Regions from separate parts of the Chromobacterium fluminis genome, predicted to be linked through region 1. Evidence: riboswitches for the same ligand, from Rfam matches in the RefSeq annotation. Region 1 holds a riboswitch; the other holds the start of a gene.
The links. A riboswitch is a leader RNA that binds a small molecule or an ion and turns the genes downstream of it on or off. The one in region 1 is predicted to bind FMN.
Positions count from the first base shown of each region.

Region 1 (11,704 bases):
GATGGCCGCGCTGGGGCCGGAGCGGGCGGAGCTGCGCGGGCTGTGGCAGAGCGGCGCGCTGCTGGGCTTTTTGCTGATCCTGAAAAACGGCGAGGAGATCACCGCCGCGCAGATCGGTTTCGATCGCGCCGCGGCCAAGGAGCTGCCGCTCTATCTGCGCCTGCTGCATTCGGCGATTGAGTCTGCGCTGGCCGCCGGCGGACGACGAGTGATTTTTGGGCGCACCGCGTTGGAGCCCAAGGCGAGGATGGGGTGCCGGCCGGTGCCGACTTCGCTATGGATACGCCATCGCCAGCCCATGCTCAATTCGCTGATCCGCAGCAGCTTCGGCATCGTCCAGCACGAGGACGCGCCGACGATCAACCCCTTCAAAAAATAAACGCGCCGTCCTTCGCGCCGAGCGGCGGGGAGGGCGATCGCGATCTTGGTCGCGGAAAGGACCCGATATGACTCAAACCGCGAGCGCCGAAGCGGCGCACACGCGCAAACTGAACCGAAACGACTGCAAGACGCTGGGCCTGGCCTCGCTGGGCGGCGCGCTGGAGTTCTACGACTTCATCATTTACGTGTTTTTCGCCCTGGTGCTGGGCAAGCTGTTCTTCCCGCAGGACATTCCGGGCTGGCTGCGTCAATTGCAGGTGTTCGGCATTTTCGCCGCCGGCTATCTGGCGCGGCCGCTGGGCGGCATCGTCATGGCGCACTTCGGCGATCTGTTCGGCCGCAAACGCATGTTCACGCTCAGCATTGTGTTGATGGCGCTGCCCACGCTGGCGATGGGCCTGCTGCCCACCTACCAGAGCATAGGGATATGGGCGCCGATTTTGCTGCTCCTGCTGCGCGTATTGCAGGGCGCGGCCATCGGCGGCGAGGTGCCGGGCGCCTGGGTCTTCGTCGCCGAGCACGCGCCGCCGCGCCGCACCGGCCTGGCTTGCGGCATCATCACCTCGGGGCTGACCATAGGCATTCTGTTTGGCTCCCTGATCGCGATGGCGATGAATCTAGCCTTCACGCCGCAGCAGCTGGAAGACGGCGCCTGGCGGATTCCCTTCCTGATCGGCGGGGTGTTCGGCCTGGTGGCGATGTATCTGCGCCGCTGGTTGCATGAAACCCCTGTGTTTAGCGAAATGCAGGCGCGCAAGGCGCTGTCCGCCGAGCTGCCGCTGAAGGCGGCCTTGCGCGGCCATCGTCTGGGCATGGCCGTGTCGATGGCGGCCACCGCGATGCTGTCGGTCACCATCGTGGTGGTGATTCTGATGACGCCCACTTTTTTGCAAAAACAGTTCGGCGTGCCGCCGGTGGAGGCCTTGTCCGCCAACAGCCTGGCCATCATCGCGCTGAGCGTGGGCTGCGTCGTCGCCGGCCTGGCGGCGGACCGCTTCGGCGGCGGACCGGTGTTTACCGTGGGCAGCCTGCTGTTGGGCGTCAGCAGCTGGTGTTTTTACCAGACCATGGGACAGGACGCGAGCTGGCTGCGCCCGCTGTACACGCTCACTGGTTTTTTCGCCGGCATCGTCGGCGCGGTGCCTTATCTGATGGTGCGAGCCTTCCCCGCGCCCATCCGCTTTAGCGGCCTGTCTTTTTCCTACAATGTGGCTTATGCGGTGGTGGGCGGCTTCACGCCGGTGCTGCTGTCGGTGTGGATGGAGGCGAGTTCGCTGGCGCTGGCCGGCTATCTGATGGTTTTCTGCTTGGTTGGCCTGGCGATGGGTTTGTTTTTACTGGCCTGGGGCGATAGACCTGGCTTGTCTCACCCGGTGCATTGAAGAGCCGGAAGCGCGCATAGAGAAACGGCGGCGTCCTTATCGACGCCGCCGTTTTGTCGTGCGAGTTCCGGTCTCTGAATTTAACGAGGCAACTCGTTCCACAGCTTCATCAGCCGCTTAGTGGAGACCGGGTAGGGCGTTTTCAGCTCCTGGGCGAACAGGCTGACGCGCAGCTCTTCGATCTGCCAGCGGAAATCCAGCAGCGCCTGGGATGCGCCTTCGGCTTCGTTGTCCTCGGCCACCCGGGTTTCCCATTTCTGCCATAGGTCGCGAATTTCCGCGCCGCGCTGGCCGTCGCGCTGCGGGTTGGCCGGCTGCTTGTCCATGCGCAGGCCCATCGCGCGCATATAACGCTGCAGGTGTGGCAGATGGCTCCACGGCGTAGCGGCCAGGAAACCCTTGTAAACCAGCTTGGCCAATTGCTGCTGTAGCTCGTAGCCCAGCTTGTGCTTTTGCATCTTGACGCTGAGCGGGCCGTATTCCGAGGCCACCTGGCCCAGGTACTGGGTCACCGCCTGGTTGACCGCCGGCAGCCGGGTGCGGGCGCGGGTTTTCTGGTCGTTGAAGGCTTTTTCGTTGCGCGGCAGCGCGTCGTCGCCAATGAAAGCGCGGTCGCAGATGCAGGCGATGGCGTCGGCCAATAATTCATCGACATTGGCCACCGCGCGCAGTTGCAGACCCAGCTGGGTCATGCCGGGCAGGCCCTTGGACAGCTGCTTCATCTGTTCCTTGAGCTGCAGCTGCAGCAGTCGGATCACGCCCTGACGGTGATGGCGCTCGGCCATCAACTGGGTGTCGAACAGGCGGATCGCCACCTTGTCTTGCTCCAGCGTCAGCGCCGGGTAGCCGGTCAGCTGCTGACGGCCGCGCGCGAACTGTATGCTTTCCGGCAGCTCGCCGAAATCCCAGCTGCTGACTTCGTCGCGCTCGAACTCCGCGCTCGTATCGCGGAAGGTCAGCTGGGCAGCCTGGCCGAACTGCTTTTGCAGCGCCAGCAGGTCGCGGCCCAGGCCGATTTCCTGCTTGCCGTCGTCGATGACGCGGAAGTTGAACAGCAGGTGGGCCGGCAAGTCCTGGGCGCGGAAGTCATCGATGTCCACCTTGACGCCGCCGGTCTCGCGCAGGATGAAGCGCGCCAGCTGCGGCGCGATAGGCTGCTGCTGGTCCGGGTTAGTGCTGAGGAAGCGGGTGACGAAGTCCGGCACCGGCACGCAGCAACGGCGGATTTGCTTGGGCAGGCCTTTGATCAGCTGTTGCAGCTTTTCGCGCACCATGCCGGGCACCAGCCATTCAAAAGCCGCCGGTTGCAAGCGGTTGAGGATGGCCAGGGGCACGTCCAGGGTGACGCCGTCCAGCGGGTGATTGGGTTCGAAGCGGTAGCGCAGCTTGAGGCGGCCGTCTTCCAGCTCCAGCCATTCCGGGAATTGGTTTTCGGTGACATGCTGCGCGGCGTGGCGCATCAGTTCTTCGCGCGTCAGATGCAAGAGCTTGGCTTCGGTCTTTTCCGCCTCCTTGCGCCAGGCCTCGAAGCTGGCCGCGTCTACCACCTCGGCCGGAATCCGTTCGCTGTAGAAGGCGAACAGCGCCTCTTCGTCCACCAGCACGTCCTGACGCCGCGCCTTGTGCTCCAGCTGCTCCACTTCGCGGATCAATTGCTGATTTCGCTGGAAGAAGGGCGCGTTGCTGACGTAGTCCATATTCACCAGCGCGCCGCGGATGAACAGCTCGCGCGCTTCTTCCGGCGCGATGCGGCCATAGCTGACCGGCCGGCGCGGCACCAGGGTCAGGCCGTACAGGGTGACCCGCTCGCTGGCCACCACTTCGCCGCGGCTCTTTTCCCAGTGCGGGTCGAAGTAATGGTATTTGACCAGGTGCGGTGCCAGCTTTTCCACCCATTCCGGCTCGATCTTGGCCACGCAGCGGGCGTAGAGGCGGGTGGTTTCCACCAGTTCCGCCGCCACCAGCCATTTGGGCTTGGCCTTTTTCAGGCCGGAGCCGGGAAAGACGTGGAAATTGACGCCGCGGGTGCCTTGGTAATCATCGCTTTCCTGGTTTTTCATGCCCAGGTTGCCGATCAAGCCGGTCACCAGCGCCTTGTGCAGGTTTTCATAAGCGACAGCTTCCAGCTGCTGGCGCTTTTTCTGCGTCATCTGCGCGTCCGGCTGCTCGGCGTCGGCGTGCGCCTGTTCGCGCTTGATCAGGCCCAGCTCGCCGGCGATGTCCGCCAGCTGCGCGTGCAGTTCGCGCCATTCGCGCAAGCGCAGATGGGACAGGAAGTGCTCGTGGCAGGTGTTGATCAGCAGGCGGTTGGATTTCTTGTGCTTGAGCGCGTCGGAGAAGAAGTCCCACAGGTGCAGGAAGGACAGGAAGTCGGACTTCTCGTCGTTGAAGCGCGCCTGCGCGCGTTCGGCCGCCTCGCGCGCCTCGAACGGGCGTTCGCGCGGGTCTTGCACGCTCAAGGCGGCGGCGATGATCAGCACTTCGCGCACGCAGCCGAAGTCGCGGCCGGCCAGCAACAGGCGGCCCACCTTGGGGTCCACCGGGATCCGCGCCAACTCCTTGCCCACGCTGGTCAATTCCCCCTTGTCGTCCACCGCGCCCAGCTCGGTCAGCACTTGGTAGCCGTCGGCGATCAACCGGCTGCTGGGCGCTTCGAGGAAGGGGAAGGCGTCCACCTTGCCCAGCCGCAACGCCGCCATGCGCAGGATGACCGCGGCCAGGTTGGAACGGACGATTTCCGGATCAGTGAACGCCGGGCGCTGATTGAAGTCGTCCTCGCCGTACAGGCGCACGCAGATGCCGGCCTCGACGCGGCCGCAACGGCCGGCGCGCTGTCGCGCCGCCGCCTGGGAGATTTTCTCCACCTGCAGCTGCTCCACCTTGGCGCGCGGGCTGTAGCGGTTGATGCGCGCTTGTCCGGTGTCGATCACGTATTTGATGCCCGGCACCGTCAGCGAGGTTTCGGCCACATTGGTGGCCAGCACGATGCGGCGTCCGCCGGTGGGCTTGAATATCTTCTGCTGGTCCTCGTTAGACAGCCGCGCGAACAAGGGCAGGATCTCGTAGCCGCGAATGCCGGCCTTGCGCAGCTTTTCCGCGGTTTCGCGGATCTCGCGCTCGCCGGGCAGGAAGACCAGCATATCGCCCGGGCCCTGGCGCGACAGCTCGTCGACGGCGTCGACGATGGCGCCTTCCATCTCCACTTCGCGCTCGTCTTCGTCGCGCTGCGCCAACGGGCGGTAACGCACTTCCACCGGATAGGTGCGGCCGGAGACTTCGATCACCGGCGCGCCGTCGAAATGGCGGGAGAAGCGGTCGGCGTCGATGGTGGCGGAGGTGATGATCACTTTCAGGTCCGGCCGGCGCGGCAGCAACTGTTTCAGATAACCCAGCAGGAAGTCGATGTTGAGGCTGCGTTCGTGCGCCTCGTCGATGATGATGGTGTCGTAGGCTTCCAGATAACGGTCGGTCTGGGTTTCCGCCAGCATAATGCCGTCGGTCATCAGCTTGATCACGGATTTTTCCGACAGCTTGTCGGTGAAGCGCACCTTGAAGCCGACGTGCTCGCCCAGCGTGGATTTCAGCTCTTGGGCGATGCGGCTGGCTACTGAACGCGCGGCCAGGCGGCGTGGCTGGGTATGGCCGATTAGTCCGTGAACGCCGCGGCCCAGCTCCAGACAGATTTTGGGCAGCTGGGTGGTTTTACCGGAGCCCGTTTCGCCGCAGATGATCACCACCTGGTGGCGCTCGATCGCGGTTTTGATGTCGGCCAGTTTTTGATTGACCGGCAAGGCGTCGTCGAAGTCGGGCTTGGGCAGATGGGCGCGGCGCGCGGCCACCTTGGCGGCGGAACGTTCGATCTGAGCCTGAATGTCGGCCAGTTGCTTGTCCGCAGGCTGGTTTTTCTTCAGCCGCTCGGCGGCGTCGCTCAGTTTGCGGCGCAAGGTGTGGCGGTCGCGGATCAGGCAGGAGGGCAGGTCGGCCTTGAGTTGGGCCAGCAGCTGGGCAGCAGTCATCGGGGAAAGAACACTGGATTACAGGAAAGCGGCGATTATAACAGCTGCGTGGCGGTCCGGCAGGCCGGGATTCCCGACCGACCGGCTTATTTGCGCTGGCGATAGCGGCTCAGCTCCGCTTTGAGCCAGGCGGCGCTGGCCACCGGCTGCGCCGCGCCGCAGCGCACTTGGTAGGCCTTGCCGCTGATGCTGCTCTGGGTGGCCCCGCGCTCGATGAAGCTTTCCGCGTTGCTGACCCAGTCCTTCTTCAACAGATACTGGTACTTGTCGTTCAGATGATCGCGGGCCTCTTTGGAGCCGTACCAACTGCCGTTGCGATTGAATTCACAGCCGGACTGGGCCAGATAGTCCAATAGATGGTTGATCTCGTTCTTGGCGGTCGGGGTGGGCGCGGCGATGGCTGTGCCGGTGCTCAAACAAAAAAACAGCCAGATCGGCAGCTTCGGGGTCATGCTTCGCTCCATTGCAATCGGAATGCGCCGACTATGCGCGATGCGCCGGGGCTTGTCCAAGTTTTGTGCCGCCTTTATGCTGTGCCGGTCTTCAGGGCGGGGTGAAATTCCCCACCGGCGGTAAGCCGCGGCGAATGCCGGCGGCGAGCCCGCGAGCGCCGCGCTATCGTTTCCACGATGCGCGGGTCAGCAGATTCGGTGCGAAGCCGAAGCCGACGGTGAGAGTCCGGATGAGAGAAGACGCGCGCCAAGCCGTGAGCGGCCTGGCGCGCTTTTGCGCGTCGGCATGGCCGCGCGCCGCCCTGGAGCGCTTCCCTTAAGTCTTTACGGAGCCTCCACATGCAGCAAAACATCTACGACCATCCGGTCTTTTTCTCCCAATACCAAGCCTTGCGCGACAGCGACACGGGCTTGAACGGCGCCTTGGAGCAGCCCGCCTTGCGCGATGCGCTGCCGCCGCTGTCCGGCGCCGACGTACTGGATCTGGGCTGCGGCTTCGGCGATTTCGCCCGTTGGGCGCGCGCCCAAGGCGCGGCCAGCGTCACCGCGGTGGACTTGTCCGAACGGATGCTGGAACAGGCGCGAGCGCGCACTTGCGATTCCGACATTCAATACCGGCTCGCCGGCATCGAGGACTTTCAATCGCCGGCAGGCGCTTATGATCTGGCGGTGTCGTCGCTAGCCTTGCATTACGTGGCGGATTACGCCGCCGTGGCGGCGCGCGTGTTCGCCGCTTTGCGGCCCGGCGGCGTGTTCGCGCTGACGGTGGAGCACCCGATTTGCACGGCCAGCCCTCAGGGCTGGGCGCTGGACGCGGCGGGCGAGCCATCGCACTGGACGCTGGACGCCTACTTTCAGCAGGGCGCGCGTGAAACCCGCTGGTTCGTCGACGGCGTGATCAAGCAGCACCGCACGGTGGAAAGCTATGTGGCCGGCTTGCTGGGCGCCGGCTTCCAATTGCTTCATCTGGGCGAGCCCGTGCCGGACGAGCAGACACTGGCGCGTCAGGACGGTTTGCGCCCACACACGCGCCGTCCGGCCCTGTTGCTGCTAACCGCGCGAAAGCCGGCGCTCTAGCGCGGTTTTTCCGGGCCGGCGCGCAGAACCAAGCGGCGCCGGCTTGGTCCAGCAAAGATCGAGCATGCGGCCCGTGTTCACGGGGAGGGGCGAGGTGAGAGTCAAGTTGCTACTAGGGGTTCTGGTCCTGACGTTGTCGATGGCGTCTGCCGTCGGTAAATCGCCGCCGGCGCGGGCCATCATCGAACCCGCTCACGTTGTAGAGGCCATCAAGTTGCAAGAGGAGACGGACGCCGCCAAGGACAAACCGCCGCAAAACGGCGAGCCTTGGTTTGCGGTGCGGGAAGGCGCGCGCCCCATCATTGTGACCGCGCCGCACGCCACCAGCCCGTTCCGCGAAGGACAATACCGCTTCTCCGACGGCGGCGGCACCGCGGCCTTGGCGGCGATGCTGCATCAACTGGCCGGCGCCACCGCGATCTACACCACCCGCGCCGCGCCGGCCGATCCCAATTACGACGACGACAACGCCTTCAAGCGCAAGCTGGCGGCGTTGATTGCCGATCGACGCCCGCTGCTGGTGCTGGACCTGCACGGCAGCCATCCATATCGGCCTTACGACGTGGACTTCGGCACTTTGAACGGAGCCTCGCTGCTGGGCAAGCCGGAATTGCAACAACGACTGGAGCTAAGCCTGCGACAACAGGGCGTGTTGAATGTCTCGGACAATTACTTTGCCGCCTCCAAGAACCAGACCATCGCCAAGTTCGCTTCCCGGCTGGGCGTGCCGGCCATCCAACTGGAAATCAGCAGTACCTGGCTCACGCCTTCGGACGGAAATCTGGCCGCGCACCGCTTCGCCCAGCTCCTGCAGGCGCTGGTGCGCTATGCGCGCGAAATTGAGGAGTGAGACAGCGGCGCTTCAAGCCTGGCCGTCTTCATCGCCATAGTATTTGACGCCTAGACGAATGGGCGCGCGGCCGGCTTCGCGGCGCTGACGGTTGCTGTCGCGCAGGGAATAGGCGCAGCCGCAGTACTCCTGTTGGTAGAACTGTTCGCGTTTGCTGATCTCTATCATGCGCGCGGAACCGCCGCCCTTGCGCCAGTTGTATTCCCAATAGATCAGACCGGGGTAGCGCGCGGCCGCTCTCACGCCGCAGTCGTTGATCTGCTGCATATTCTTCCAGCGTGAAATCCCCAGAGAGCTGGTGATCACCGGAAAACCGTGTTCATGCGCGTACAGAGCGGTACGTTCAAAGCGCATGTCGAAGCACATGGTGCAGCGAACGCCCCGCTCCGGTTCGTTTTCCATGCCCTTGGCGCGCTCAAACCAGTTGTCGCGGTCATAGTCCGCATCCACGAAGGGAATGCCGAACTGCTCGGCAAAGCGGATGTTCTCGTTCTTGCGCAGTTCGTACTCTTTCAGCGGATGGATGTTGGGGTTGTAGAAAAAAATAGTGAAGTCGATGCCGGAAACTTGCATGGCCTCCATCACCTCGCCTGAGCAGGGCGCGCAGCAGGAGTGCAGCAGCACTTTTTCATGGCCGCCCGGCAAGGGCAGTGGCTGGCGCTCAAATGCGATAGTCATTTAAATGGGTTGCCGATTATGAAAAAGGCGAATTATGTTGCCATATGGCCATCGGATCAAGGCGGGGAAGGGGCTCTTAGGCGTCGTGCCAGCGCGGGCGGCCCTGCGTCTCGCGTCCGGCATCTCCCTCCGGCTTGCTGGCATGCGCAGGCGAACGCACCACCAATAACGACGCGTCGTCCAACATGGCTTCGTTTTGACGATGCCGCTGCAGCGCTTGCAGTACGGTATTGCCGATCCGGCCCGGCCAGCCTGCCTCAACCGCCTTTATCACGCCGTCCAGGCCGAACATCCGGCCATTGTCAGCCTGGGCCTCGGTAATTCCATCCGAGCAAACGACCAACGCATGCTCCGGGCGCAACACGCTGGTTTCCAGCGAGCGGTCGAACTGCCTCGCCGCCAAAATCCCCAAAGGAGGGTGTTCGGAGCGGAACTGCTTGATCTTGCGGCCCTGCGGATCGAACATCAGCGCGCAGGGAATGCCGCCGTTCCAGACCTGCAGGCATTTGGCGGCTGCGTCGATCGCAATGATGATGCCGGCCACGAAGCGGCCAAAAGGCAGCAGGCGGTGCAGCTTGTCGTTGATCGCCGCCGCGATGTCGCCCAGTGCGGCCTGCTTCTGAGCCAGGTCGTAAAAGCACTCCACTGCAGGAATGGCGCTGATCGCGGCGGTCAGACCGTGGCCGGTGCAATCGGCCAGCATCAAGTATTCTCGTCCGCCGGAACGCGCATAGCAGACCAGATCGCCGTTGAACTGCGAGGCGGGGCGCAAATGGCGCCAAACATGCGAGGGCAGCTCCAATTGCTGCCGGTTTAGGCGCTCAATCAGCTCCAGCGCGTAACTTTGTTCTCGTTCATTGTTGAGGAAGTAGCGTTCCAGGCGCACCGCATCCTGGTTGATCTGTCGCTGCATTTGGGCGATGCGCAAGAATACCTGGATCTTGGCCGTTAATAAGTCCGGACTAACCGGTTTGGTCAGATAGTCGTCGCCGCCGGCTTTGAGTCCCTCTATCAGATCTTTTTGTTGGCTCAGGCCCGTCAGAAAAATGATGGGTACCCAGTGTTCGCCGAACAATGTCCGCAACTCCATCGTGGCTTGCAGCCCGTTCATCACCGGCATGATGATGTCCATCAGGATCAAGTCGTAGTCGACTTCCTTGCATATGGCAACGGCTTCCCGGCCATTGCAGGCAAGATCGCATTGATACCCCAAGTCTTCAACAAAGGTACGGACCATCAGGCTATTGGTGGCGCTATCATCCACCAACAAGATTTTGGGCTGAGGCATGCTGTTTTCCATTGCGTGTCAGGAAAAGGAAAGCGAGCGGAGAAAACGAGTACAGCGCCAATTACATTGGCATTGCACTGTGGGTATAGCATACGGGGGAGGCGATGGCGCGTTGCGGCAATAAAAATCAGTCCGCTCCGTGGGTTGAGTGTTGCCCGCCGCGATCAATTTCCGTCTAAGCGCGGGAAACACCGTGCTAGTATGCGGGTTTTGGCGGCGCAACGCGCGGCCCGTTTCATCCCAGAGAGCATTAGACCCCTTATCATGAAATTTGCGACGCACACCATTGCGCTGGCCTTGGGCCTGGCGCTGATCAGCCCGGCCAGCCTGGCCGAACCAGAAGACATGCCGCTGCCGGGCGATGTGCAGATGGCCCCGGCGAGCAAACCCGCGCGCAAGGCCCCCCCCGCTAAAACCGTTCAAACCGCTGAACCCGTGCGCTCCAGTCAACAAGCCAAGCCGGCGCGCCAGGCCAAAGGCAAGCCCAAGGCGAAATCCGCCAAGCAGAGCAAACGTCAAGCCAAGGCTATCAGCGCCAAACAAGTGCGCCACGGCAAGGCGCCGGTCAAGTCAGCGGCAAAAAAATCGACGGTTAAGAAATCGACCGTCAAAAAGCCGCGTCACGCAGCCAAAGCCGCAAAGAGATCGCCGCACAAGGCCTCGGTTAAAAAAACCAGCAAAAACAAAACAGTTAGCAAGAGCGCCAAAAAGACGCATAAAAAAGTCCAGAAAAAGACGCGCTGACGGCTTGCCAAAGCCATTGAGGCAAGACATAATACGCCTCTCTTCGCCGGTGTAGCTCAGTTGGTAGAGCACCTGACTTGTAATCAGGGGGTCGCGAGTTCGATTCCTGCCGCCGGCACCAATAAAATCAAGGGCTTATAGAGTTTTCTCTATAAGCCCTTGGTGCGTTTTAGACAGGATTAAGACAGCATCGTCTAAAATTTCCTGCCCAATCCCTCCCAAATACCCGCTTGGTATCGTGCTCAAAGCGCACCAAATCACCCATTCGGTCATTTTATTTTCCCGCCCATATCCTGAGCGCTACCGGCCATCTCTATTCATTTTTATTGCAATCGGCATACTGAAAAGCGGTTTTAATATCTCCGTATGCCATGGCTTATCTAGAATTTGTACAAATTCAATAATCACGATCACACATTCAATCCCAAGCTGTCGCCGCGCACCCTAACACTGTTCGTTGACACTATCTATGGCGAGCCGGTTTTCCATCGGGCTCACTTGGCCCTTCTGGTCATGGATCGTCCAGAGCTGGCGTAGCCAACAACATCTGGAAGAGGGGGAGGCTGGCCACTACGAGCCATCCTCAGAGTGCGCGTTGTTTTGAATACGGGAAAATGAGCCTGCACACAGTCAAATAGCCAGAATATGCTTTTTAATATTTACCAATTAGTAAGATTGCCTGCCTCAAACCTTGCGAAAGAATGTGAATAATAACCAACAAAAGCCATGAACTGAAATTGCATCATTAAGTCCCTACAGTGTGCGGCCGCATTGATATTAACTTTGTCGTTAATATTAGTTGCATTTTGACTGTTTTAATCAAGGCTTTTATGAGC
Region 1 is NZ_JAAOMA010000003.1:238,295-249,998, forward strand. It holds gene HA052_RS03890 (GNAT family N-acetyltransferase) at 1-379, shown strand, start outside; gene HA052_RS03895 (MFS transporter) at 447-1,763, shown strand; gene hrpA (ATP-dependent RNA helicase HrpA) at 1,844-5,779, opposite strand; gene HA052_RS03905 (YfeK family protein) at 5,866-6,231, opposite strand; FMN riboswitch at 6,315-6,477, shown strand; gene HA052_RS03910 (class I SAM-dependent methyltransferase) at 6,571-7,308, shown strand; gene HA052_RS03915 (N-formylglutamate amidohydrolase) at 7,448-8,158, shown strand; gene HA052_RS03920 (epoxyqueuosine reductase QueH) at 8,171-8,836, opposite strand; gene HA052_RS03925 (SpoIIE family protein phosphatase) at 8,913-10,124, opposite strand; gene HA052_RS03930 (hypothetical protein) at 10,389-10,868, shown strand; tRNA gene HA052_RS03935 (tRNA-Thr) at 10,914-10,989, shown strand.

Region 2 (11,704 bases), on a different contig from region 1:
TTCTGATAGCGGGTGGAGATTTTTTCCAGGAAATGCGCGGCTAGCAGACGAATGTCTTCGCGGCGTTCCGCCAGCGGCGGCAGGCGTAGCGAAACCACGTTTAGGCGGTAGAACAAGTCCTCTCGGAAGCTGCCTTCCTGAATCAGCGCTTCCAGCTCGCGATGCGTGGCCGACACCAGACGAATATCCACCGGGGTCGCCCGCGTCGCGCCGACCGGTCGCACTTCTCGCTCCTGCAGCACGCGCAGCAATTTGACCTGAAGAGGCGGCGGCATGTCGCCGATCTCGTCCAGGAACAGGGTGCCGCCGTCCGCCTGCTGAATCAAGCCGGTCTGGCGCGCGTTGGCGCCGGTGAAGGAGCCTTTTTCATGGCCGAACAGCTCGCTTTCCAGCAGATTGTCCGGAATCGCTCCGCAGTTGACTGCGATGAAGGGCTGGCCCGCGCGCGGGCTGGCCAGGTGGATAGCTTTGGCCAGCACCTCCTTGCCGGTGCCGCTTTCGCCGCGCAACAGCACGCTGGCGCCGGTGGCGGCGACCATGCGGGCCTCGGCCAGTAGCTCCTCCATCGCCGGGCTGCGGCTGACCAAGCCGGAGCGCCAGCCGGCGGCTGCCTGATCGACCACGCGTCCGGACCCCGCCAGCGATAGTCCTTGGGCCACCTTGTCCAGTAGCGCCTTGCCGTCGAAGGGTTTGACCAGGTAGCCGAACACGCCGCGGCTGACGGCCTCCACTGCGTCCGGCACTGTGCCGTGGGCGGTCAGCAGAATCACCGGCATCGCGGGGTAGCGCTGCCGGACTTGTTCAAACAGCTCCAAGCCGTCCATACCGGGCAGGCGCCAGTCTGTCAGCAGCAAATCGGCGCGGCGAGCCGCCAGCGCGTTCAAGGCCGCTTCGGCGCTATCCAGCGCTTCAACCTCGTAGCCGGCGGCGCCGAGGCGAAGGCCGAGCAAGCGCAATAGGTCGGGATCATCGTCCACCAAGACGATGCGGGCGGTAGCGCTCATGGCTGGCCTCCTTTGGTTTTGCTGGGCTTCAGCTGGAGTTCGCGCTCGACTTCGCGCAAAGCGTTGAGCTTGCCGTTCAAGTCGTCGTAGCGTTTCTGCAGATCACGGTTCTGAGCTTGTTGTCGCTCCAGCGCTTCCGCTAGTTTGCGTCTTTCCTGCAGCTGTTGAAGCTGTAGTCGCGTAAGACCCTGGCTGGCCGGGTCCAGATTGTCGGTTTTGGCGAGCAGGCTTTCCAATTGGGCCTGTAGTTTTTGAACATCGGCGCGGCTCTCCGCCGCCTGGGCCTGTTGTAGCAGAGTCAGCAAGCGGCTGCTGCCGCAGCTTTCCCGCCCGGCTAGGGCCAGAGCTTGGAGCTCCCGCGTCTGGCTTAGCAGCAGCAGGATTTGGTTGGCGTCTGGACATCGGATGATGGGCGCGGCGGGCATGGCAACCGGCTGACGCTGATGCGCGCAGGCGCTCAGGGCTAGCAGGCCGCACAGCCAGAGCAGCCGCCGCGCGTTGAGGGCCCAAAAGCGAGATGTTTTCATGTCTTGTTCTCCGGTTCCGGCCACTGCAGGCGGAAGCAGGCGCCGGTTTGGGGCTTGGGTTCCAGCGTCAGCTCGCCGCGCATCAATTGGGCGAAACCGCGCGCCATCGCCAGGCCCAGCCCGGTGCCGGGCAATTCATCCGGCGGCGGCGAGCCGCTCCAGAACGGCTCGAAAATCTTTTCTCGATAGGCTTCCGGCACGCCGGATCCTTGGTCGCTGATCTCCAGCCAGACGCCGCTGGCGTCGCGGCCGTGGCGGATGTTCAAGGTGCTGTCGACGGGACTGTGGCGAATGGCGTTGATTAATAGGTTGTCCAGGATGGTTTCCACTTTGGAGCGGTCGCCGTTGACCCGCTCCATGTCGCCTTGGACTTCGGCGGCGAGGCGTTTGGCTTGCAGCAGCGGACGACAGGCCTGCAACCGTTCTGCAATCAGCGCCGGCAGGTCGAAGGTCTCCACTGTCAGTGTCTCGGATAGCCATTGGCCGGCATCATAGCGCAATAAGGCCTCCACGCGTTGGCGCAGGGTCTGCGCATTGTTTTGCAAGATGGCTACGATTTCCTGCTGTTGGGCGGACAGCTGTCCTATCACTTCTTCGCGCAGCAGCGCGGCGGCTTCGTGGATGGCGGCCAGCGGGGTTTTCAGTTCGTGGGACGCTTGGCGGAAGAAACGGCCTTTCTGTTCCTCCAGTGCCGCCAGCCGGCGGTCCAGCTGGGCCAACTCGCGGGCTAGGCGCTGCAGGTCGGCGGGGCCGGACTGGCGCCAGTCCTGCAGCCGCGCGCCGTCGCTCATCCGCGCGATCTTGGCTTGCAGCTTACGCAGCGGCCAACTGATTAACAAGGTCATCGCCAGCGCCAAGGTCAGGGCGGAAGCCAGCGACAGCCAGGCCAGGCGGTCGGCGGTGCGGCGCATTTCCGTGATCGAGTCCTGCCATTGGCGCTGGCTTTGTTCCAGTTGGCGGTTGATCAATTGGCCTTGCGCGGTCAGGTGCAGGTCTAGCTGGCGGAACAAGCGGTCGCGTTGCGCGCCGGCGCGCGCCGGCAGGGCTTGGAGTTGCGGCTGGATCGCCAGAATGGCCCGGGCGCTGAGCGTCAACTCGTCGTCGTCGCCGCGTTGCAATTTGCGTTGCGCCAGCTCGATCTCCTGCCAGGCGCCGGCGGCGGTTTTGGCCAGCGCGCGGTCTTTCAGGATTTGAGCCTGGCGGGTGGCGCGTTCGAATTGAATGGATTGCTCGCGTGACACGCGGTTGGCGTCCAGCCATTCCTTGGCCTGTTCCTGATGCGAGCGCAGGGTGGAGGCGGCGTGTCCCAGCTCGTTGCGAAGCTGAATCAGCACGGCCGAGGGCACGACGGCGACGATCAGGAAGCTGGCTAGCAACAGGCTGCGGAAAGAAATAAAACGAAGCATGAAGGGGTCGGCGGCGTCGCCGCGGGCATTAGCCCGCGGCTAAGGGCAAAGATCAAGCAGACAGCGGAGCGGCGGCTAAGTTCTGCGCGGAAATCCATTCGGCCAGTTCGGCCACGCTCAGAACGGGCAGCGCGTGCGTTTGAGCGTAGTCCGCGATTTGCGCGCCGCGCATCATGCTGCCGTCCGGGTTCATCAGCTCGCACAGCACGCCGGCGGGTTGGAAGCCGGCCAGTCGCGCCAGTTCCACCGCGGCTTCAGTGTGGCCGCGGCGGTTCTGCACGCCGCCTTCTGCCGCCACCAGAGGAAAGACATGGCCGGGGCTGACCACGTCGCCGGCCTGCGCTTGCGGATGGACGGCTGCCTGAATGGTGCGCACCCGGTCGGCGGCGGACACGCCGGTGGATACGCCCTGCGCGGCTTCGATGCTGACGGTGAAGGCGGTGCCGTAGCGGCTGTCGTTGCGTTGCGTCATCGGCGGCAATTGCAGCCGGGCGGCGTGCTCGGCGGTCAGGCACAAGCAGACGATGCCGCTGCAATCGCGGATCAGACGCGCCATTTCGGTTTCGCTCAGCGTGTCGGCGGCTAGAATCAGGTCGGCTTCGTTTTCGCGGTCGTGGTCGTCGGGAACGATGACCGGCAAGCCGCGGCGCAAGGCGCTGAGCGCCGTTTCGACGCGTTGAGACAAGGTGTCGGGATGTGTGGCGATACTCATGGAAACGGTCCTCGGGTCGTTTGAGAAACAGGTTCCAGGGCGTGAAAAGGGTCGGCGAAAGCCAACCCGCGCGCAAAAGCGCGCAGCGAACACGCCGCGGCCGCGCGTAGCGCGGCAGGCGGCCATGTCGTCTTCTCTCATCCGGACTATTACCGTCGGCTCTGGCCTGTCACCAGATCTGCTGACCTTCCGCCGGGAAGCGGAAGCGCTCGCGGGCTCGATCTTGCGATCATACCGCCGGTGGGGAATTGCACCCCGCCCTGAAGACGTTGCGTCGGCCCGCGATGATGGGCGGGCCAGCGGCGATTATAGCGCGGTGGTAAGATTGGACATTCGTTTTTTTGGCCGACGGCTAACACCATGATTGAAACCGACAACCTGTACGGCGGCGCGCCCGAGCCGCGCATCGTCACCCAGCAAAGCCTGTCCAGCCAGGAGGAAGCGCTGGAGCGCGCTTTGCGGCCCAAGCTGCTGGACGAGTACGTCGGCCAGAAAAAGACGCGCGAACAGCTGGAAATCTTCATCGAGGCGGCCAAGCGCCGCAGCGAAGCGCTGGACCACGTGCTGCTGTTCGGCCCGCCCGGGTTGGGCAAGACCACGTTGGCGCATATCGTGGCCCGCGAAATGGGCGTCAATCTGCGGCAGACTTCGGGGCCGGTGCTGGAGCGGGCCGGGGATCTGGCCGCGCTGTTGACTAATCTGGAACCGCACGATGTGTTGTTCATCGACGAGATCCACCGGCTGAGCCCGGTGGTGGAGGAAATCCTCTATCCGGCGCTGGAGGATTACCAGATCGACATTATGATAGGCGAGGGGCCGGCGGCGCGTTCGGTCAAGATTGATCTGCCGCCATTCACCCTGGTGGGCGCTACCACCCGCGCCGGGATGCTGACCAACCCGCTGCGCGACCGCTTCGGCATTGTCGCGCGGCTGGAGTTCTACAACGCGGAGGAACTGACCCGCATCGTCAGCCGTTCCGCCGGCTTGTTGAACGTCAAATTGGCCGACGACGGCGCGTTCGAAGTGGCGCGTCGCAGCCGCGGCACGCCGCGCATCGCCAACCGGCTGCTGCGCCGGGTGCGGGATTACGCCGAAGTCAGGGCCGACGGCGTGGTCAGCTCCCAGGTGGCGGACGCCGCGCTGGCGATGCTGGACGTGGATCCGGCTGGCCTGGATGTAATGGACCGCAAGTTGCTGCAAGCCATTTTGGAGAAGTTTTCCGGCGGACCGGTGGGCCTGGACAATGTGGCGGCAGCCATTGGCGAATCCACCGACACCATAGAGGATGTGATCGAACCCTTCCTGATCCAGCAAGGCTATCTGCAGCGCACTCCGCGCGGCCGGATGGCGACGGCGCTGGCTTATCAGCACTTTGGCCTGCCGCTGAGAGATTGACGAGCAGAGTCCCGGCGTTGTCGCTTGCGCGCAGCAGCATGGCCATCCGCTGATCGCCTGCGCCGGCGCGCAGGCGTACAATTCTGGCTTTCACGCATTCCGCTGCGGCGGGGGATGATTATGTTTTACGCTTTGTTCGGTCTGACCTTGGCGGTGGCGATTGCCACTTCGATATTCACCGCGCGTTTTTTCGATCCGGCGGTAAACAAGATTCTGTCGCGGGTCCTGGGGCGTGATTTGACCGATGCCTGGCGCAAGTACATTTTCTTCGCCATCGTGGTCACCGGGGTTTCCGGCGGGGTGCGGCAGTGGTCGCTGGAGAAATATTTGCCGCCGGCCGCGGGCAAGGGCAGCACCGTGATGGAACTGACCGGCGAACGATGGCTGCTGGAGTTGTTCAACACCTTCATCGACACGCTGCGCTCGATTGCCTGGGTCATGTTGTTGTTCTTCCTGTGCGCCATGCTGGCCTATGTGATCATGAAGGCGGTGGAGATGCGTAAAGGCGAGCAGCCTCCCGAAGAATGAAAAAATCCCGGTCAATGGCCGGGATTTTTCGTTGCAACGGGGTATGGCTCAGCGGCCGATCTTGATCTGCGACCACAGGCGGTTCAAATCGCGGCGGGATTTCACGTCCAGATCTTTCAGCGCCACGTACTTGCCCTTGGCCGGCTCCAGCATGATCACCGGATTGGCCTTGATCTGAGGTTTGAAGAAGGCCTCGGCCGCCTTGACCGGGTTGGTTGCGCCGATCTGGTTGGAGATTTCGGCGGCGTTCTTGCCGTCCAGCATGAAGTTGATGAAGCGGTGCGCCAAGTCCGGGCGCGGAGCGTCCTTTAGAATCACCATATTGTCCACCGCCAGGATATTGCCTTCCTTCTGTGGCTGGTAGCCTAGCTTGAACGGCCGTTTGGCGCGCATCGCGTCCTGCTGCGCCTGGAACAAATCGTTGGAATAGCCGTGGGCCACCCAGATATTGCCTACGGTCAGCTCCTTGATGTAGCTCTGGTTATTGAAGGCGGCCCAGTAGGGCTTGGCCTTGCGGATCACCTCGGCAGCGGCTTTCCAATCGGCGGGATGGGTGGAGTTGGCGTCCTTGCCCAGATAGAGCAGGGCGGCGGACATCAGTTCGCGCTGCGAATCCAGTACGGTGACCCGGCCTTTGATCTTGGCCAGCACCGCCGGATCGAAGATCAAGGCCCAACTGTTGGCCTGCGGCAACACGCCGGCTTTTTGCAACTGGGTTTCGTTGTAGCCGAGCAAGGTCAGCGACACAACGGTGGGCGCTGCCACCTTGTTGCCGGTGTCGAACGGCGCGTTCAGGTTCAGGTAGCCTGAGTTGAGGTTCTTCCAGTTGGGCAGCTGCGCCTTGTTAAGCGGCTGGGTTTTGCCCTGTTTGATCAGCGTGCTGACGGCGAAGGCGGTGGGGAAGACCATGTCGTAGCCTTTGGCGCCGGCGGCCAGCTTGGCCAGCATCTCCTCGTTGTCCCCGTAATAGTCCTGCACCAGCCGGCATTTGCACGATTGTTCAAAGCGCTTGGCGGTGTCTGCGGACAAGGCGTTGTTCCAGTTGTAGATATGGAGTACGTCCTCGGCCATTGCCGAGCCCCAAGTCAGAGCCAGAAGCGCCGAAAGGGCCAGCTTTTTCATACGCGTGAATCCTTTAATTCAAAGAATGGAATGGAAAGTGGAGATGGAGCAACGGCGCCGAGGCGCCGCCGCATCCCTTACAGCGCGACCATATTGTCGCGATGAATCAATTCCGGTTCGATCATATAGCCGAGCGCGGCTTCAATCTCCCGGGTGGGCTTCTGCATGATGGTGCGCGCTTCGCTGGAGCTGTAGTTGACCAGGCCGCGAGCCACTTCCTTGCCTTCCTGATCGACGCAGGCCACCGCCTCGCCGCGCAGGAAATCGCCTTCCACCGCGCAAACGCCGATAGGCAACAAGCTGGTGCCGCGTTCCCGCACCGCCTGCGCCGCGCCGGCGTCCAGCACCAGGCGTCCGGACAATTTCAGATGATCGGCCAACCATTGCTTGCGCGCCGCCATGCGGTTGGTGGGCGGCAGCAACTGGGTGCCGATGCCCTCGCCATCCGCCAAGCGCGACAGCACTTGATGCTCGCGGCCGCAGGCGATCACGGTGGCCGCGCCGCTGCGCGCCGCGCGCTTGGCCGCGAGAATCTTGGTGATCATGCCGCCGGTGCCGACGCTGGAGCCGGCGCCGCCGGCCATCTCTTCCAACCGCGGTTCGCCGGCGATGGCTTCATGGATGAATTCCGCGTCGGGGTGTTTGCGAGGGTCCGCGCTGTACAGGCCTTGCTGATCAGTGAGAATAACCAGGGCATCGGCCTCGATCAGATTGGTCACCAGCGCACCCAGGGTATCGTTGTCGCCGAAGCGGATTTCATCGGTAACTACGGTGTCGTTTTCATTGATGATGGGCACCGCGTTCAGGTTCAACAGGCTGGTCAAGGTGGAGCGGGCGTTCAGATAGCGGGTGCGGTCAGCCAAGTCCTCATGCGTCAGCAGGATTTGCGCGGTTTGTAAGCCAAAGCCGCGGAAGGCGGTTTCATACGCCTGGCACAGGCCCATCTGGCCCACTGCGGCGGCGGCCTGCAATTCGTGCACGCCCTTGGGGCGCACTGTCCAGCCCAGACGTTGGCAGCCTTCGGCAATCGCGCCGCTGGAAACCAGCACCACCTGTTTGCCACGCCGCTTCAGTTCGGCGATTTCTGCGGCCCAGCGATTGAGCGCCGCCATATCCAGGCCCTTGCCGTCATTGGTGACGAGACTGGAGCCGACTTTGACCACAATCCGGTCAGCGGCGTGAATAACCGAGCGCATCCAAAACTCCATGAGTCGAAACGATAGATGCGGGGGAGTTTACCCGAAAAAGAGCGGGCCGGACCGCCTCCGGCGGGGAGGATATCCGACGGCGGCAAAGCGGCTCCGTCACCGTGTCGGCAGCCTGTTGATTACACGGGCTTTGATGCGGACCGTGGAATTCGGCTGGGTCCTCGGCCAGATAAAAGCTTGATCTGGGTCAGAAATGCTCGCTGTCGCGGTATTCCATGATTTGGAACAGCGGAGTCTGCGTGTGCAAGCGGGATACCCGGATCAGGCTTTCCCGTTCGCCGTCTTGTAGGCGGAATTCGCGTAACTGGCTATACGGGCGTCCAGCCATCAACAGCAATCTGGGCATTCCCGCAGGCGTGGCCAGCAGCAAGGCGAACTGAAAGCTGTCGCCGGGATGGGTAATGCTGGGCATGGCCAGTGCGGGTCGGGGGGGAGCACCGATAAACTCCACGCCGCATTCGATTTCCCGACCATCCGCGCGTAGCGCAACCCAGCGGGCGATGCCGAGCTTGGCGTTTTCCGGTTGGTTTGGCGGGGTGACCAGCAGCAGTTCCCCTGCACGCAGCGATTGATCTCGCGGTTGGCCGTGCAGCAGCAAACCGTTGTCGCTCTGATTGGAAATGGCCAGCAAGCAGGGCGGCGGCGGCGGCCGGTGGCGAAGCGTGTCCTCTTCAGCGGCGATACCGGGCAACTGCCAACTTAGATCGTTGCGATGGAACCAGATGCCCGGCAGTGCCGCGACGATTTCGATGATGGTTTGAGTCTTGAGCCGCGGATGACGGCGACGTTTGGGCTGATGCCATTCTTCCACCAGCAAGGATAACAACTGCAATTCGTCTACCATCAGGCCCTGCTGACGATTGTTCTGCGCTTTTTGCAGCGCCTCTCTGCTTTTCTCCAGGATGTCGCGGAGCGGTTCCAGATCCAGCAGAAAGCAGCCAGGGCCCAATTTGCTAGCGGAAATCGGCAGAAAGCGCGGCGGGGAGTCGATTTGTTGATCAACCAGATAGCCATGGACCGGCTGGGTCAAGGCCTCCACCGGAATCAACCGGGCCTTGGCTGCTAAATCGAAGATCAGCTGTCGCGACAAGGCCTGCTCGGTGGGGGCGAGGCGGTTGCTGGGGGTCAGCCCCATCAATAGGATCTGCAAGTAGATGGTCTGGATGGAATCGTCGTTGGCCAGCCCCTTGTCTTGCCAGCCGCGGCCGCTGGCGAAGACATGCAACTGGTGGCAGTCATACCAGAAGTCCGGCGTGATCGGGCTATAGCATTGCTGGCTGATGCTTAGCAGCTGGCGCGCCGCCATCATGGTGTAGGCCATCAACTCGATTTTAGGGTGCTCGCGATCCAGCAGGCCGCGCTTGGCAAGGCGATCGTGCAGAGTCTGTTTGAACGTGATGAAAATCAGAGCGAACAGCTCGACGCTCAGCAAGGCCAGCTGGCGCACCTTCGGCGTCCCCAAACTGTCATGTTGGCGAATCTCGTTTTCCAGCAGAGGGTAATAGCGATCCACCGCTTTCAGGTACAGCTTCAGGAGCTTGTGGCGCAAATGGCTGTCCAGTGGAACTCGGGACAGGTTTTGCATGGACTGACTTAATAATCGTCCGCATTCGGGCAGATCGGTGAAAGGCAGCCGCTCCAGCCATGCCGCCACGCTATCCGGTTGAGTATCTATCAGCAGAGGATCCATAGTTTGTTCTGGCAGGGTGGATGGCGGCATGCAAGGCGATTCACAATGTAAATCTTGCCATTTCCATGCTATGAGCACTCACCCCGCCATGGCAAGGCGGATCACGGCAAAGGGATGCTTTGACCGTCGGCGGTGTTGGATGCGCGCGCCAGTTCCTCCAGCGTGGCTTCGGTGGCGGCGATCAGGAAGGCCATTTCCTTATCGGTGATCGAGTAGGGCGGCATGAAGTAAACGGTGTTGCCGATCGGACGCAACAGGCAACTTCGGCGCAGCATTGCAGCAAAGCAGGCCTGGGCGAAATCGGCTCGAGCGGTGTCGACCTCGAAAGCCCAAATCATGCCCTTGTGGCGGAAGTTCCTGACATCCGGACGCGCTTGTATGCCTGCCATCATCGTATTGAAGCGCTGAGCTTTGGCGGCATTGGCGGCTAGGACATCCTCCTCCGCGAAGATATCCAGCACTGCCAGCGCCGCGGCGCAGGCCAATGCATTGCCGGTATAGCTGTGCGAATGCAAGAAACCGCGAGTGACATCGTCGTGGTAGAAGGCCTGATAAATCAGATCGCTGGTCAACACGCAGGAAAGCGGCAGGAAACCGCCGGTAATGCCTTTGGACAGACAGAGAAAGTCCGGCGTGATGTCGGCTTGCTGGTAGGCGAACAGACTACCGGTCCGGCCAAAGCCCACGGCGATTTCATCGGCGATCAAGTGCACTTGGTATTGATCACACAGCCGGCGCAGTTCGCTCAGATAGAGCGGATCGTACATCGCCATCCCGGCCGCGCCTTGCACCAAGGGCTCCACGATGACGGCGGCCACTTCTCCCGAGTGCTTGGCTAGCAGATTTTCCAGCGCCTGGACTGCACTGCGCGCGACATCCGCCGCGTTTTCGCCTGGCAGCGCGCGGCGGGCGTCCGGAGACGGTGCGCGCAGACCCGGCTTCAGCAAGCCGTCATAGGTGTTGGAGAACAAGGGAACGTCGGTCACGGCCAGGGCGCCGACGGTTTCGCCGTGGTAACTGTTTTCCAGGCTGATGAAGCGTGTTTTGTCCGCTTGCCCCTGGTTGCGCCAATAGTGGAAGCTCATCTTGAGCGCAATTTCCGTGGCGCTGGCGCCGTCGGAGCCATAAAACACATGGGCCAAGCCGCTGAGTTTGGCCAGACGCTCCGACAACTCCACCACCGGCTGATGCGTAAAGCCGGCCAGCATCACGTGCTCCAGCGTGTCGAGCTGATTCTTGATCGCCTGCTTGATGCGAGGCTGGCCATGGCCAAACAGATTGACCCACCAGGAGCTGACCCCGTCCAGATAGCGCTTGCCGTCGAAGTCGCTCAACCAGACGCCGTCGGCGCTGGCGATGGGAACGATGGGCAAAGCCTCATGACGCTTCATCTGGGTGCAGGGGTGCCAGACGGTATTGAAGCTGCGTTGCAGCCAGTCTTGGTTGTTGTTCATGATAAGTCCAAGGAGTGGCAAGGACTGCATGCTATCACAGCGAGTTTTAGGGTTGAATGTGACGAAAAACGTCACATAGTTCCTTTCGTAGGAAGAGAAATGAACGAATGCTGAGCGGAAGTGATTACCCCACATATGGTGGCATGCTTTCTGCTAATGGACCTGAGCAAGCTAGATAAAGGAGTCTTACAGCACATGAGGAGCGCCGCGTCGGGTTTTACACTGATAGAGCTGATGATTGTGGTTGCGATTGTCGGTATTCTCGCGGCTATAGCGATACCGGCTTATCAGGATTATGTGATTCGTTCCAAAGTATCTGAAGGCTTGAACTTTATTGATCACGCCAAGACCACTGTCAGTGAATCTTATCTGGCAAACAACGTTTGGCCGGCCAATAATGCCAGTGCAGGGATGCCTAGCATGCTTTCCGGTAACTATGTCAGTGATGTTCAGGTAACCATCGCAGGCGGAGTGAGCATCATTACTGCGACGTTCCAAGCAAGTTCGGTTCCTAGTTTGAGCGTAGTGTTTACTCCTAGTGTAGCAAGCAGTGGCGCGGTGCAATGGACTTGCGCGGGTCAAGGGCAGAATCTTCAGTATTTGCCATCAATTTGTCGTTAAAGTCATTTTAGGAGAGAGTTCCATGAGAAAGAGTTCG
Region 2 is NZ_JAAOMA010000014.1:100,806-112,509, reverse strand. It holds gene HA052_RS11980 (sigma 54-interacting transcriptional regulator) at 1-1,004, opposite strand, end outside; gene HA052_RS11975 (hypothetical protein) at 1,001-1,531, opposite strand; gene HA052_RS11970 (ATP-binding protein) at 1,528-2,937, opposite strand; gene ribB (3,4-dihydroxy-2-butanone-4-phosphate synthase) at 2,990-3,649, opposite strand; FMN riboswitch at 3,775-3,921, opposite strand; gene ruvB (Holliday junction branch migration DNA helicase RuvB) at 4,010-5,044, shown strand; gene HA052_RS11955 (hypothetical protein) at 5,165-5,572, shown strand; gene HA052_RS11950 (ABC transporter substrate-binding protein) at 5,621-6,694, opposite strand; gene proB (glutamate 5-kinase) at 6,772-7,890, opposite strand; gene HA052_RS11940 (cyclic-di-GMP receptor FimW-related protein) at 8,090-9,592, opposite strand; gene HA052_RS11935 (adenosylmethionine--8-amino-7-oxononanoate transaminase) at 9,694-11,046, opposite strand; gene HA052_RS27955 (pilin) at 11,242-11,667, shown strand; gene HA052_RS27950 (pilin) at 11,690-11,704, shown strand, end outside.
Region 2: linked by a shared signal. The riboswitch ahead of ribB (3,4-dihydroxy-2-butanone-4-phosphate synthase) and the one ahead of HA052_RS03910 (class I SAM-dependent methyltransferase) in region 1 are both predicted to bind FMN.